DNA from 3 places in the Thioclava sp. PTB-PU3-1 genome. Region 1 is predicted to be linked to each of the others. Evidence: riboswitches for the same ligand, from Rfam matches in the RefSeq annotation. Region 1 holds a riboswitch; each other region holds the start of a gene.

Region 1 (4,373 bases):
GCCTGCGATAGTGATCATTCGCCCGTCCCCTTGAGGGGGACGTAAAGCTCGCCGCCTTCGCGGAACTTGGCGGCCATGCTCTCCATCCCCTCTTTCTGCGCCTCGGCGCGGATGTCGTGCGAAATCCGCATCGAGCAGAATTTCGGCCCGCACATGGAGCAGAAATGCGCGACCTTATGCGCCTCTTTCGGCATCGTCTCGTCGTGGAATTCGCGGGCGGTGTCGGGGTCGAGCGAGAGATTGAACTGATCTTCCCATCGGAACTCGAAACGCGCACGACTGAGCGCATCGTCGCGCCGCTGCGCGCCGGGCAGCCCCTTGGCCAGATCGGCGGCATGGGCGGCGATCTTGTAGGTGATCACGCCGGTCTTCACGTCGTCGCGGTCGGGCAGGCCCAGATGTTCCTTCGGCGTGACGTAGCACAGCATGGCGCAGCCGAACCAACCGATCATCGCCGCCCCGATACCCGAGGTGATGTGATCGTAGCCCGGCGCGATATCGGTGGTCAGCGGACCGAGCGTGTAGAACGGCGCCTCGTGGCAGCACTCCAGCTGCTTGTCCATGTTCTCCTTGATCTTGTGCATCGCGACGTGGCCGGGCCCCTCGATCATCACCTGACAGTCCTTGGCCCAGGCGATCTTCGTCAGCTCCCCCAGCGTCTCCAGCTCGGCAAATTGCGCGGCGTCATTGGCATCCGCGATCGAGCCCGGCCGCAGCCCGTCGCCCAGGCTGAACGAGACGTCGTAGCGGCGGCAGATGTCGCAGATCTCTTCGAAATGCTCGTAGAGGAAGCTCTCCTTGTGGTGATGCAGGCACCATTTCGCCATGATCGAACCGCCCCGGCTGACGATCCCGGTCACGCGCTCCACCGTCATCGGCACCATGTGCAGCCGCACGCCGGCATGGATCGTGAAATAGTCGACGCCCTGCTCGGCCTGTTCGATCAGCGTGTCGCGGAAGACCTCCCATGTCAGGTCCTCGGCGATCCCGTTCACCTTCTCCAGCGCCTGATAGATCGGCACGGTCCCGATCGGCACGGGGCTGTTGCGGATGATCCATTCGCGGGTGTTGTGGATGTTGCGCCCCGTCGAGAGGTCCATCACCGTATCGGCGCCCCAGCGGATCGCCCAGACCAGCTTGTCGACCTCTTCCTCCATCGAGGAGGTGACGGCGGAAGTGCCCATATTGGCGTTGATCTTCACGAGGAAATTGCGCCCGATGATCATCGGCTCGGCTTCCGGGTGATTGATATTGGCCGGGATGATCGCGCGGCCCGCGGCGATCTCGTCGCGCACGAAATCCGGCGTCACGTAATCGGGCAGGTTCGCGCCCCAGTCCTGCCCGTCGCGCGGCCCCACGGCCTCGCGCAGCTGGTTCTCGCGGATCGCAACGAACTCCATCTCGGGCGTGATGATCCCGGCGCGGGCGTAGGCCAGCTGCGTCACCGCCTTGTCGCCCTTGGCCCGCATCGGTTGCGGCTTGACCGGGAATTCCGGCGTCAGCCGCGCTCCTTCGGCAAAGCCGTTATCCTCGGGCTGGACATCGCGCCCGGTATAGCTCTCGACATCGCCGCGCGCCTCGATCCATGCCCGGCGCAGCGGCGCGAGACCGGCATTGATATCGGTCGTGATCTCGGGGTCGGTATAGGCACCCGAACTGTCATAGACCGGCAGCGGCGCTTCTCCGGCAGTGGGGTGCACGGCGATCTCACGCATCGGCACGCGCAGCCCTTCATGCAGGGCGCCCTCGACGTAAATCTTGCGCGATGCCGGCAGCGCACCGGTGGTGATCTTGGGGGTGAGAATGTTCATCGTTTCGGTGCTCCTCAAGCGTTCGTTCTCAAAGGACACCAATTGAGAGACGCTTGGGAAACCAAAGGCCGGGCGGCCTTTTATCATGGCACGCAACGAGAGAAAGACTCTGCCCGGTCTGCGCGCCTTGCTTCCTACGCCAGTATCAACTGGGTCAGGTTCAAAGGGTCGCGTCACCGGGTTTTCACCCTGTCAGCCTCTCAGTCCCCTAAGCGGGACTCCCCTGCGTGATCCTGTTGTAGGAGCGAAGTGCGAACCTGGCAAGGCGCGTCCGCGTGACATCCGGCGGTCGTGATCGGCGCGCCCGGCGTCAGCGGTTCAAAAGCGCGCCGTCCATCCCAGCGCCCCCCACATCGCGGAACGCTTCCCGGGTTCGTAGACGAGCCCGGCGCCGAGACGACCGATCCCGGCCATGCGCGACTGCTGAATTGAAGGCCGGACTGGGGTGCTGCGCTTTCGATATTCACCGAGGTGGTCGTCATCACCACTTTGTCGGAGCGCGCGTTTCCGGCGGCGGCCCCGACGGCGGTCCGCACGCTCATCGTCATCTTGCCCGAGGCCAGCGAGATCGGCGTCGAAACTCAGGCCGAGACACGATCGTCGCCGCTCAGGAACCCTCTCTTGCTCAAGCACACGGCATAGGCGTTCGCGTGCAGCACGCTGCCGGATCGAAGCAAACCGTTTCCTGAGAAGCTCGAACTGCCATTGGCCGCGATGAACGCGAGAGAAGCGCCGAGGCGGATTTTGGAAATACGGAATTACTTACAGCTCGTAGAGGAATGCTGACCTTCGCTGCGGTCGGGACGAAGGACCGCTTAGGGCCGACCTCGACGCTCTAATAGAGAGGGCGGGAATCGTTCATTCGCTGTGCTCACTACAGATGTCTGGTTCGGACTGGTGTCCCCGTAGTTTCGTCACAACCCACCTCAGGCCGCCTGCTTTCGAAACTGCGCGGGCTTCGTTCCGAATATACCGCGCCAGGCTCGGGCGAACTGCGTCGGGCTCGAGAACCCGCAGGCGGTCGAAATGTCGATCATCGGCATTTCGGTTTGCGTCAGAAGTTGACGCGCCCGGTCGATCCGCAATTGCATCAGGTAGCGCTTGGGTGACATGTGGAGATGCGCATTGAAGAGCCGTTCGAGCTGACGCACCGACACGCCCAATTCGTCAGCGATCTCCTGCGAGGAAAATGACTCCTCAAGTCGCTCGGACATGAAGCGAACGGCGTGCGCGACTTTTCTGTTGCGCAGGCCCGTGCGCGCCTGAAAGGAGATCCGCTGCTCGGTCGCGCTTGGGCGTATTGCACCGCAAACCATCTGCTCGGAGACCCGCATCGCCAGCGTCTCGCCATGATCGGCCCGGATGCGTGCGATCATCAAGTCCCCCGCGGCTTGCCCGCCAGACGCCGTCACGAAGGGACCGTCTTCGACGAAGACGCAGGTCTCAAGTTGCACATCCGGGAATTCCTCGCGGAAGGCATCATGGAATTCCCAATGAAGAGCACAGCGTCGGCCGTCCAAGAACCCTGCTTTCGCGAAGACGTAGGCGCCCGAGCAAAAGGTGCCGAGCGTGACTCCTGCGGCCCGTGCGCGTCTGAGCAGCGCCAGCAAGGGACGAGAAATATGGGCGCGCATATCGTTGCCGGTCACCAGATAAACCGCGTCGCAGCGCGGCAGAGCATCAAGGTCGTAATCGACCATCATGCGAATGTCACTCGACGATGTCGCCACAGCTCCCCCCTCCGCCATCAACGACCAACGGTAGAGTGCCTCACCGCTTTCCCGGTTTGCGATGCGCAGCGGCTCAAGCGCGTTAGAGAAGGCCAGATGGGAGAATTCTCCGACAAGAACGAAGACGATGTGTTGGGGCTGGGACATGACCGACTCGAAACCTCCTGTTGCGCGACGATTTGGGGATCATTGCATGAAATACATTTTGTATTCAATTTGTATTTTTGATATCGAGAGGGCGTGAAACAGGAGAATCGTCACTATGGCCACCGAAGAGACCCTCTCGCCGAAAGCACGCAAGGCAGCGCTTTTCGACCATCTCAGACGCGCAATTCTGACGCTTGAGCTGGCGCCCGGCGCTGATCTGGACGAGGCGGAGCTGTGTGAACGGTTCGACCTGTCACGAACACCGGTCCGCGAGATCCTGCGCGAGTTGGACGGGCTGGGATATGCGAATTGGCGCGACAATCGCGGGGCGCGGGTGTCTGATCTGTCGACGCGCACGCTGCATGACTTTTTCCTCGCGGCTCCGATGATCTACGGAGCGATCCTGCGGCTGGCCGCGCGCAACACCAACGACATCCAACTGGCCGAACTGCGCGCCGCCCAAGAGACCTTCCGCGAGGCGATCCATTCGGGCAGTGCCGCCGCGCGCGCGCTCGCAAATACGAGGTTCCACGAGATCACCGGCGCGATGGCGGGCAATACCTACCTGCTGCCCTCGTTCCACCGGCTGCTGATCGATCACGCCCGGATCGGCATGACCTTCTACCAGCCCACGACGCAGGCGATGGCCGACAACCTGTCGGAGGCCTGCGCCCAACACGATGCG
Region 2 (4,373 bases), on a different contig from region 1:
CCCTCCATCGTGTCGGGCATGCGGCGCTCCACGCGGATGCCTTCGATCGGCCCGAAGCCAAGCGTCAGGTCATCGCCCGCCGCGACCATCGGCAGATGCGACTGACCCACGAGCGCCCCATCCGCATAGAGGTTCGCGGGGCCGGGCAACAGGATCTCGCCGGTGTCATTCTTGCCCTCGGCCACACGATAGGCCTGCGGATCGGTCAGCGGCGCGGCCTCGGCGAAGACATCCATCGGCAGGGTCTTGGAATCGAGGCTCAGGCGCAGATCATCCACCCCGTCGCGCAGGTCCACCGCGCTCGGGTAATGGTAGGTCACCGTCTCGCCCTGCATCTGCAGATCGGCGCGGTCGCTGATCGCGGCCTCCATCATCGGGGCAGAGGCAGCGCCATCGGATGCCGCGAGGGAACGCTTCATCGGCACCGGCGTGGGCGGCGCATCGGGATCACCGATCCTGGCCAGCCGCGGATAGACCTCGCCGGGCTCGGCCCGCCCGCCGGGACGTGCTGTCGAGAGGGTCAGATCGACGCCGCGCCAATCCTCGCCGGTGGCCTGATGGACCGAGACGAAGCGCTCCATGTCCACCGCGCCCTTGTCGCGGTCGAGCCGCAGATCATAGGAGGGCTGCCAGCCCGCATTCTGAACGTAGGAAGTGATCGTCAGCGTACCCGAGCCCTGCACCTTGGCGCTCAGCACGTCACGATCCGTCGCCGGGTTCAGCAGCGCATCGAGCGCAGCCTGTGCCTGTTTCACCGTCTCTTTCGCGGGATCGAGCGCGGCTTCGGCGCGGCGCGCCTCGGCTTCGGCGGCAATTGCGCGTTCCGTTGCTGAGAGGATCTGATCCTCTACCATCTGTGCCAATGCGCGCAGTTGTTCGGGTGCGGTTACCTGCGAGTCGGTGTTCTTGAGATAGGTGATCTGGTCGCGCGCGGCCTGCGCCTTGGCGCGGATCACCGCCACCGCGTCTTCTTGTTCCGCAAGCGCCTCTTGCGCCGAGGCCAACCGATCGCGCGCAGATTTCACTGCGGCGCTGTCCTGCCCGCTGATCGCAGGCGCGCGCCCGGAGAGCAGGCTCACCGCACCGATCTGTACACCGTCGCCCGAAACCCGCAGCGTCGAGATGTCGGTGCCTTCGGGAAAGCCCGGCACCAGCAGGTCATGGCTGCCCTCGGGCGCATCGAGCGTCACCTGCCGCACCACTTGCGCGCCTTGCGGAAAGAGCGTCACGGCCGTGATCTTGCCCGGTGCCTCGATCGTGTCGGCCAAGGCGGGCAGGGCGGTCGCGGCCAGCAGGGCCGCCGTCAGGGTGATGCGCATCGGTTCCTCCCAAATCCGTACCAGATCGAGCCTGCGTCGCCCCGCGCGCAGATGCAAGCCATTGAAATCCGGCGCGGCTCGCCACTGGCGGGAACTCGCCAGAGCGTCCGGGCGCGGGGCAGGGACGCTGTGCCTGCTTGCCCTTGCGTCCGCAGCCGCGCGCGCTTACGTTGCGCCCTACCTCGGGGTGCCGGACGATCCGGCTGAGATGCGATTCACGCGAACCCGTTGAACCTGAACCGGTTAAGACCGGCGGAGGGAAGGTAGCCGGATCTCCCGGCCCCACTCCGCCCGGCAAGCCCAAGGAGTGAGGCATGAAAACCCACCTGATGCTTGCGGGAGCCCTGAGCCTGATCGCCACGATGGCGGCGGCCGAGGACAAGCCCGTACTCACCGTCTATGCGCCCGATTATTTCACGAGCGAATGGGGCCCCGGCCCTGCGATCGAGAAGGGGTTCGAGGCGAATTGCGATTGCGACCTTAAATTCGTGGCGGGCGATGTGCTGCCGCGGATCCTGCTCGAAGGCGACAAGACGCAGGCTGATATCGCGATCGGCCTGAACACCGACGTGACTGCGAAGGCGCGCGCCACGGGTCTGTTCGCCCCGCATAACGAGGACACCTCCGATCTGACCATGCCGGTCAAATGGGACGATCCGATCTTCCTGCCCTTCGACTGGTCGGAACTGGCCTTCGTCTATGACAAGACCAAGCTGAAAAACCCACCCGCGAGCTTCCAGGACCTGCTCGATGCGCCCGACGATGCCTACAAGATCGTCATCGAAGATCCGCGCAGTTCGGTCGCGGGTCTGTCGCTGCTCTTGTGGGTGAAGGACATCTACGGCGACAAGGCCGAAGAGGCCTGGACGAAGATCGCGCCCAAGGTGCTGACGGTGACGCCGGGCTGGTCCGAGGCCTACGGGATGTTCACCGATGGCGAGGCGGATATGGTGCTCAGCTACGTCACCTCGCCCGCCTATCACATCATGGCCGAGGAGGATGACAGCAAGGTCGCCGCGATCTTCCCCGAGGGGCATTACTTCACTCCCGAACTGGTCGCGCAGCTCAAGACCTCGAAACATCCAGAGCTGGCGCAGAAATTCCTCGATTACGTGCTCAGCCCCGATTTTCAGGGCATGATCGCGACGGCGAACTGGTCTTTCCCGGCGAAACTGCCGAAGGATCAACTGCCGGAGGTGTTCCAGAACCTGCCGATGCCCGACAAGACGCTTTATCTGGGTGAGACCGAGGCCGAGAAACTGCGCGGTCCGGCGCTGGACGAATGGCAACGCGCCTTCTCCAGATAAAACGCGCGCCCCTCTGGGCGATGCTGGCGGGTGCGGCTTTGGCCGCGCTCGTCCTTGGGACATTGGCTGCGGTGACGCTCCGCGCGGGCGGGCTGACGGGGTTGCGCGAGACCGACCTCGCGGCGATCCGCTTCACGCTGTGGCAGGCTGCGGCCTCGGCGCTGATCTCCTGCGCGCTGGCGATCCCGGTGGCCCGCGCGCTGCACCGGCGCCGCTTTGCGGGGCGGGGGCTGCTGATCTCGCTCCTCGGGGCGCCCTTCATCCTGCCGGTGATCGTCGCGGTCTTCGGGCTGATCGCGGTCTTCGGACGGCGCGGGCTGGTCAATGCGGCACTGGCGCCCTTCGGCATCGATCCGATCTCGATCTATGGGGCGCAGGGCGTGATCATCGCCCATGTCTTCTTCAACCTGCCGCTGGCCACACGGATGATCCTGCACGGTTGGGAGGCGATCCCGGCCGAGCGGTTCCGCCTTGCGGCCACCCTCGGGTTCGGCCCGGCCGAGGTTACCCGCCACCTCGAACGCCCGATGCTGCGCAGCGTCCTGCCCGGTGCGTTTCTCGCGATCTTCCTCGTCTGCCTGACCTCCTTCGCGGTCGCGCTGACCTTGGGCGGAGGGCCGCGCGCGACCACGGTGGAACTGGCGATCTATCAGGCCTTCCGCTTCGATTTCGACATGGGACGCGCGGCGAGCCTTGCGCTTGTGCAGGTCGCGATCTCCGTCACGGCGCTGCTGATCGCGGCGCGCGCCACCCTGCCGTCGAGCTTTGGTGCGGGGCATGACCGCCGCGCCACGCCGATCCCGCAGTTGTCCGGCGGGGCGGATCGCGTGGCCTTCGATACGCTCGCGATCCTTCTGGCGGCCGTCTTCCTGCTGCTCCCCATCGGGGCGGTCTTCGCCCGTGGGCTGCCTGCGCTGGCCGAGCTGCCCGAGATGATCTGGCCCGCCACGCTGACCTCGCTGGTGATCGCGTTGGCCTCGACCGTGATCACGCTCGCTATCGCTTTGCCGCTTGCGCTGGCCGCCACGCGGCAACGGTGGGCGGAGATCGCGGCAATGTTGCCGATGACCGCGTCGAGCCTCGTGATGGGCACCGGCGCCTTCCTGATCGCGCGGCCCTTCGTGAACCCCACGGACCTCGCCCTGCCGATGGTGCTGCTGACCAATGCCGCGCTCTCGGTGCCTTTCGCGACCCGCATCCTGATGCCTGAAATCCGCACGCTGCAGGCCGATTACGACCGGCTCGCCGCCTCACTCGGGCTGCGGGGCTTCGCGCGGCTGCGCCTGCTGACGGTCCCGCGTCTTGCCCGGCCGCTGGGCTTTTCGGCGGGGTTGGCCGCAGCCTTCTCGATGGGCGATCTGGGCGTCATCACGCTGTTCTCGGACGGGCAGACCCGCACCCTGCCGCTGGCGCTTTTCCAGCTCATGGGCTCTTATCGCATGGATCAGGCGGCGGGCGCTGCGAGCCTGCTCCTGATCCTCACATTCGCGCTTTTCTGGGCGCTCGACCGCGCGGGGCATTATGCTGACCCTCGATAGACTGACCCTCACACAGGGCGATTTCCGCCTCGATGCCGATCTGAAGATCCCTGCCGGCGCGCGCGTCGCGCTGATCGGCCCGTCCGGCGCGGGGAAATCGACGCTGCTTTCGGCCATCGCCGGGTTCTTGGCGCCCGCAAGTGGCCGCATCCTCTGGCAGGGCGAGGACATCACCGCGACGCCGCCGGGGGAGCGCCCGCTCTCGATCC
Region 3 (4,373 bases), on a different contig from region 1:
CAGCGCCAGCATCCGTTCCACGCTCTGATCGAAAGTCTCGCCCGAATAGGTCGCGATCCAGGCGGCATAAGGGTTCGCGTCCCCGCTGACCTGCGCAATTTCCCGGCCGATATCGCGATAAATCCAGAAGCAGGGCAACAGGGCCGCCACCGCTTCGGGGAAATCGCCCGTCGTGGCACTGCGCAGAAGGAAGGACACGTAGTGATCACAGGCGGCAGAGGGCTCGATCTTCGCGAAATCGTCGGCCGAGACGCCGAACAGCCCCATGTAATGCGCGTGCAATTCCCGCTCGACCGCGATCGCCCCCGCCGCCGAACCCGAGAGCTGCGCGACGGTCGGTGCATCGGGGGCTTTCGCGGCGGCGAGTGCGAGGGCCCGGGCGAAGCCTTCGAGATAATGCGCGTCCTGAATGATGTAGCCTTGGAACGTTTCCGGATCGAGGCGGCCCTCCGCCAATTCGCGATTGAAGGGCATGTCGTGGATCTGGCGGCGCAGCGGCGCGGTTGCCTGCGCGAGGTCTTGGGTGAAGCTCATCGGCCTACCTCCTGAAATGTGTGGAAATGGTGCACCGGGCCGTGGCCCGAGCCGACGGACAGCCGATCGGCCCCAGCAATCGCGGCGCTCAGATAGGCTTTCGCGCGGCGGGTGGCGTCCGGAAGCGGACGCCCCGCCCCGAGCCATGTCGCCAGCGCAGAGGACAGGGTGCAGCCGGTGCCGTGAGTGTTGCGCGTCGCGATGCGCGGCGCGTCGAGGCGGAGTTCCTCTTGCTCGGTGACCAGCAGATCCGGGCTTTGATCGTCCTGCAGGTGCCCACCCTTCAGCAGCACCGCACGCGGCCCGAGCGCGCGCAGCGCATGGGCCTGATCACGCATCTCATCAAGTGTCGTCGCCTCGGCGCAGCCCAGGAGATCGGCGGCCTCAGGCAGGTTCGGCGTGATCAGATCAGCGCGCGGCAGCAGGTTGCGCAGCGCTGTCACCGCCGCCTCTGCCAGTAGCCGATCCCCGCCTTTTGCAACCATCACCGGGTCGAGCACCACCGGACACTCAAGCCCCGCCAGCCCCTCGGCCACTGTCTCGATGATCGCGGCATCGCCCAGCATCCCGATCTTGATCGCGTCGATCCGAATGTCATCGCGCAGCGACGCCATCTGCGCCGCGATCAGCCCGGTTTCGCACAGGCTGACCGCCTGCACGCCGCAGGTATTCTGCGCAGTCAGCGCGGTGATCACGCTCATCGCGTAGCCGCCATTGGCGGAGATGGCCTTGATATCGGCCTGAATGCCCGCCCCGCCCGATGGATCGGAGCCGGCGATGGTGAGAATATTCGGGATCATTGGTCGCTCCATGCGCTGCGCAGGGTTCGGGTGGCGCGCGCCATGTCAGGGGCGCGCGAGATGGCGGAAATCACGGCAAGACCGGCACCGCCCGCCGCGCGGATTGCGGGTGCATCGGTGGCGGTGATCCCGCCGATCGCGAGGCAAGGAAGGCGCGTGCGCGAGACGATCTTGGCAAAACCGGCATGGCCGATCGGGGCCGCGTGATCGGGCTTCGAGCCGGTCGCATGGATCGGGCCGACGCCGAGATAATCGACGCCGGCAGGCACGGTGGCGATCTGCGCCTCGGTCTCGATGGAGAGGCCAAGGAGCATGTCGGGCCCGATCCTGCGACGGATCGCGGCGGGATCGCCATCGCTCTGTCCGATATGCAGACCGGCGGCGCCGATCTCGATGGCCACGGCGACCCGGTCATTCACGATCAGCGGGACGTCATAGGGGGCGAGCGCCGAGATCAGCACCCGGGCGAGTGCTGCGAACTCCGGATCGGGGAGCGTCTTGTCGCGCAGCTGCACCCAGCCCGCGCCGCCCTCAGCCGCAGCGATAGCCTGCGCGATCACGGGCTGCGGAGCGTCCGGGTCGGTGACGAAACAGATGGGCGGGATCATGCGGTCTCGATCCGAGCGCCAGCGCTCAGCGCCTCGGCGTCGATGGCATGGAGCGCATCGAGGAAGGCGACCTGAAAGCTGCCCGGACCTTGGGCGGTCACGCCAGCGCGCTCTCCCGCAAGCCCGAAATAGGCCAGCGCCGCGACCACTGCCTCGAACCGGGGCTGGCCTGCCAGAAAGGCGGCGACCACACCGGTCAGCGAACAGCCCAAAGCGGTCACGCGGGGCATCATCGCATGGCCATTCGCAACCCGCGCGGCGCGCTCCCCATCTGTCACGAAATCCACCGCGCCGGTCACTGCGACCACGGCCCCGCTATGGCGCGCCAAGGCCCGCGCGGCGTCTTCAGCCGTCTCGACGCTCTCGGTGGAATCCGCCCCTTTCCCCGCGCCGGCCTCGCCCGCAAGCGCAAGGATCTCCGACGCGTTGCCGCGGATTACCGTCGGACGCAGCTCCACCAGCCGCGCCCCGAGAGCGCGCCGATAACCCGTCGCGCCGACCGCGACCGGGTCGAGCACCCACGGAATATCCTTGGCGCGCGCGACCGTGGCCGCCGCCTCCATCGCCTCCGCCCATGGCGGCGACACCGTGCCGATATTGATACTCAGCGCCTGCGCGATCCCGGCGAACTCGGCCGCCTCCTCGCGCGCATGGACCATCGCGGGCGAAGCGCCGGACGCGAGCAGCACATTCGCCATCACGTTCATCGCGACGTAATTGGTGATGTTGTGAACGAGCGGCGCGGTCTGCCGCATTGTTGCGAGATATTGTCCGGGGTCTTCCATCGCACTCTCCTTGGCTGCGGGCAGCAAGAGGAGTGCGAGGGGGGCAAAGGCGGGACTGCGCCTGACCGTCTCACGCGCCTCCCTCCGCCGGCATTATCCGGTTCAGGTTCTAAGGGTTCGTCTCAGCCCGGTTTCCCGAGCGCCCCTGTCGCTTCGCCCAAAGAGGTGACACCGTCGGAGCCCCCCGTCAAGCGGTGTGACGACAAGCGGTGGGACGACAAGCGGGGGCCTCGATGGTTCGCGTCTGTCCAATCGCGCGATCGTTGCAATCTATCCGGCGCGCCGCCCTTGCAGAGCCCTGCCCCATCCTTTAGAGGCCCGCTCAACCGGTCGCAGCCTACCCGGTCATCAAAACAAGGGTTCAAATATGAAGACTCTCGTCATCTGCTCGGGCGGACTCGATTCCGTGTCGCTCGCCCATATCGTCGCCGCTGAGGGTAATCTCACGCGGCTTGTTTCCTTCGATTACGGCCAACGGCACCGCAAGGAGCTTGATTACGCCGCCGCCGCCGCGCGGCGTCTTGGCGTCCCGCATCATCTCATCGACATGCGCCCCATCGGTGCCGCGCTGACCGGATCGGCGCTGACCGACGATATCGACGTGCCCGACGGGCATTACGCCGAAGAGACGATGCGCATCACCGTCGTCCCGAACCGCAACGCGATCATGCTCGCCATCGGCTTTGGCGTGGCCGCCGCGAATGGCGACGAGGCCGTGGCGACTGCGGTGCATGGGGGCGATCACTTCATCTATCCCGATTGCCGACCCGCCTTCACCGAGGCCTTCGATGCGATGCAGCGCATGGCGCTCGACGGCTATGCCGATGTGCGACTTGAGACGCCTTTCGTTCATCGCTCCAAGGCCGACATCGTGGCCGAAGGGGCCAAACACGACACGCCCTTTGCCGAGACGTGGTCGTGCTACAAAGGTGGCGATGTGCATTGCGGGCGCTGCGGCACCTGCGTCGAGCGGCGCGAGGCGTTCCATCTTGCGGGCGTCGAAGACCCGACCGTCTATGCCGATCCTGATTTCTGGGCCAAGGCCGTCGCCGAGAAGGAGGCCCGCTGATGTTCCGTATCCGCAAGGAATTTCACTTTTCCGCCTCGCATCAGCTTGCACATCTGCCCGAAGATCACCAATGCGCGCGCCTGCATGGGCATAATTACATCGTGGTGGTCGAGCTGGCCGCCGCGACGCTCGATGAAAACGGGTTCGTGCGCGACTATCACGATCTGAAACCGCTCAAGACCTATATCGACGACACTTTCGATCACCGGCACCTGAACGACGTGATGGACGTGCCCTCGACCGCCGAGAATATGGCCAAGCATTTCTACGACTGGTGCAAGGCGCGGTGGCCCGAGACCAGTGCGGCGCTGGTCAGCGAGACGCCCAAGACCTGGGCCGAGTATCGTCCATGACGACCCTGCGCATCGCCGAGATTTTCGGCCCGACCATTCAGGGCGAAGGCGCGCTGATCGGCGAGCCCACGCTTTTCGTGCGCGCGGGCGGCTGCGATTACCGCTGTTCGTGGTGCGACAGCCTCCACGCGGTCGACAGCGCCTATCGCCACACATGGGCACCGATGAGTTCCGAGGAAGTCTGGGCGGAGCTGCGCCGCCTGTCGGGCGACCGGCCACTGACG

What was found. Region 1 has a riboswitch for thiamine pyrophosphate ahead of thiC (phosphomethylpyrimidine synthase ThiC). Riboswitches for the same ligand answer to the same signal wherever they lie in the genome.
Region 2: another riboswitch for thiamine pyrophosphate. It lies ahead of thiB (thiamine ABC transporter substrate binding subunit); the one in region 1 lies ahead of thiC (phosphomethylpyrimidine synthase ThiC).
Region 3: another riboswitch for thiamine pyrophosphate. It lies ahead of thiM (hydroxyethylthiazole kinase); the one in region 1 lies ahead of thiC (phosphomethylpyrimidine synthase ThiC).

Annotation. Positions count from the first base shown of each region.
Region 1 covers NZ_JBVNVL010000011.1:37,361-41,733, forward strand. Annotated here, with positions in the region: gene ACZ7GB_RS19525 (FAD-dependent oxidoreductase) at 1-18, opposite strand, end outside; gene thiC (phosphomethylpyrimidine synthase ThiC) at 15-1,811, opposite strand; TPP riboswitch at 1,926-2,046, opposite strand; gene ACZ7GB_RS19535 (GlxA family transcriptional regulator) at 2,738-3,688, opposite strand; gene ACZ7GB_RS19540 (GntR family transcriptional regulator) at 3,804-4,373, shown strand, end outside.
Region 2 covers NZ_JBVNVL010000002.1:723,420-727,792, forward strand. Annotated here, with positions in the region: gene ACZ7GB_RS08985 (DUF4139 domain-containing protein) at 1-1,319, opposite strand, end outside; TPP riboswitch at 1,493-1,597, shown strand; gene thiB (thiamine ABC transporter substrate binding subunit) at 1,634-2,626, shown strand; gene ACZ7GB_RS08995 (thiamine/thiamine pyrophosphate ABC transporter permease ThiP) at 2,602-4,164, shown strand; gene ACZ7GB_RS09000 (thiamine ABC transporter ATP-binding protein) at 4,148-4,373, shown strand, end outside.
Region 3 covers NZ_JBVNVL010000001.1:53,522-57,894, forward strand. Annotated here, with positions in the region: gene tenA (thiaminase II) at 1-534, opposite strand, end outside; gene thiD (bifunctional hydroxymethylpyrimidine kinase/phosphomethylpyrimidine kinase) at 531-1,334, opposite strand; gene thiE (thiamine phosphate synthase) at 1,331-1,942, opposite strand; gene thiM (hydroxyethylthiazole kinase) at 1,939-2,727, opposite strand; TPP riboswitch at 2,790-2,884, opposite strand; gene queC (7-cyano-7-deazaguanine synthase QueC) at 3,095-3,796, shown strand; gene queD (6-carboxytetrahydropterin synthase QueD) at 3,796-4,149, shown strand; gene queE (7-carboxy-7-deazaguanine synthase QueE) at 4,146-4,373, shown strand, end outside.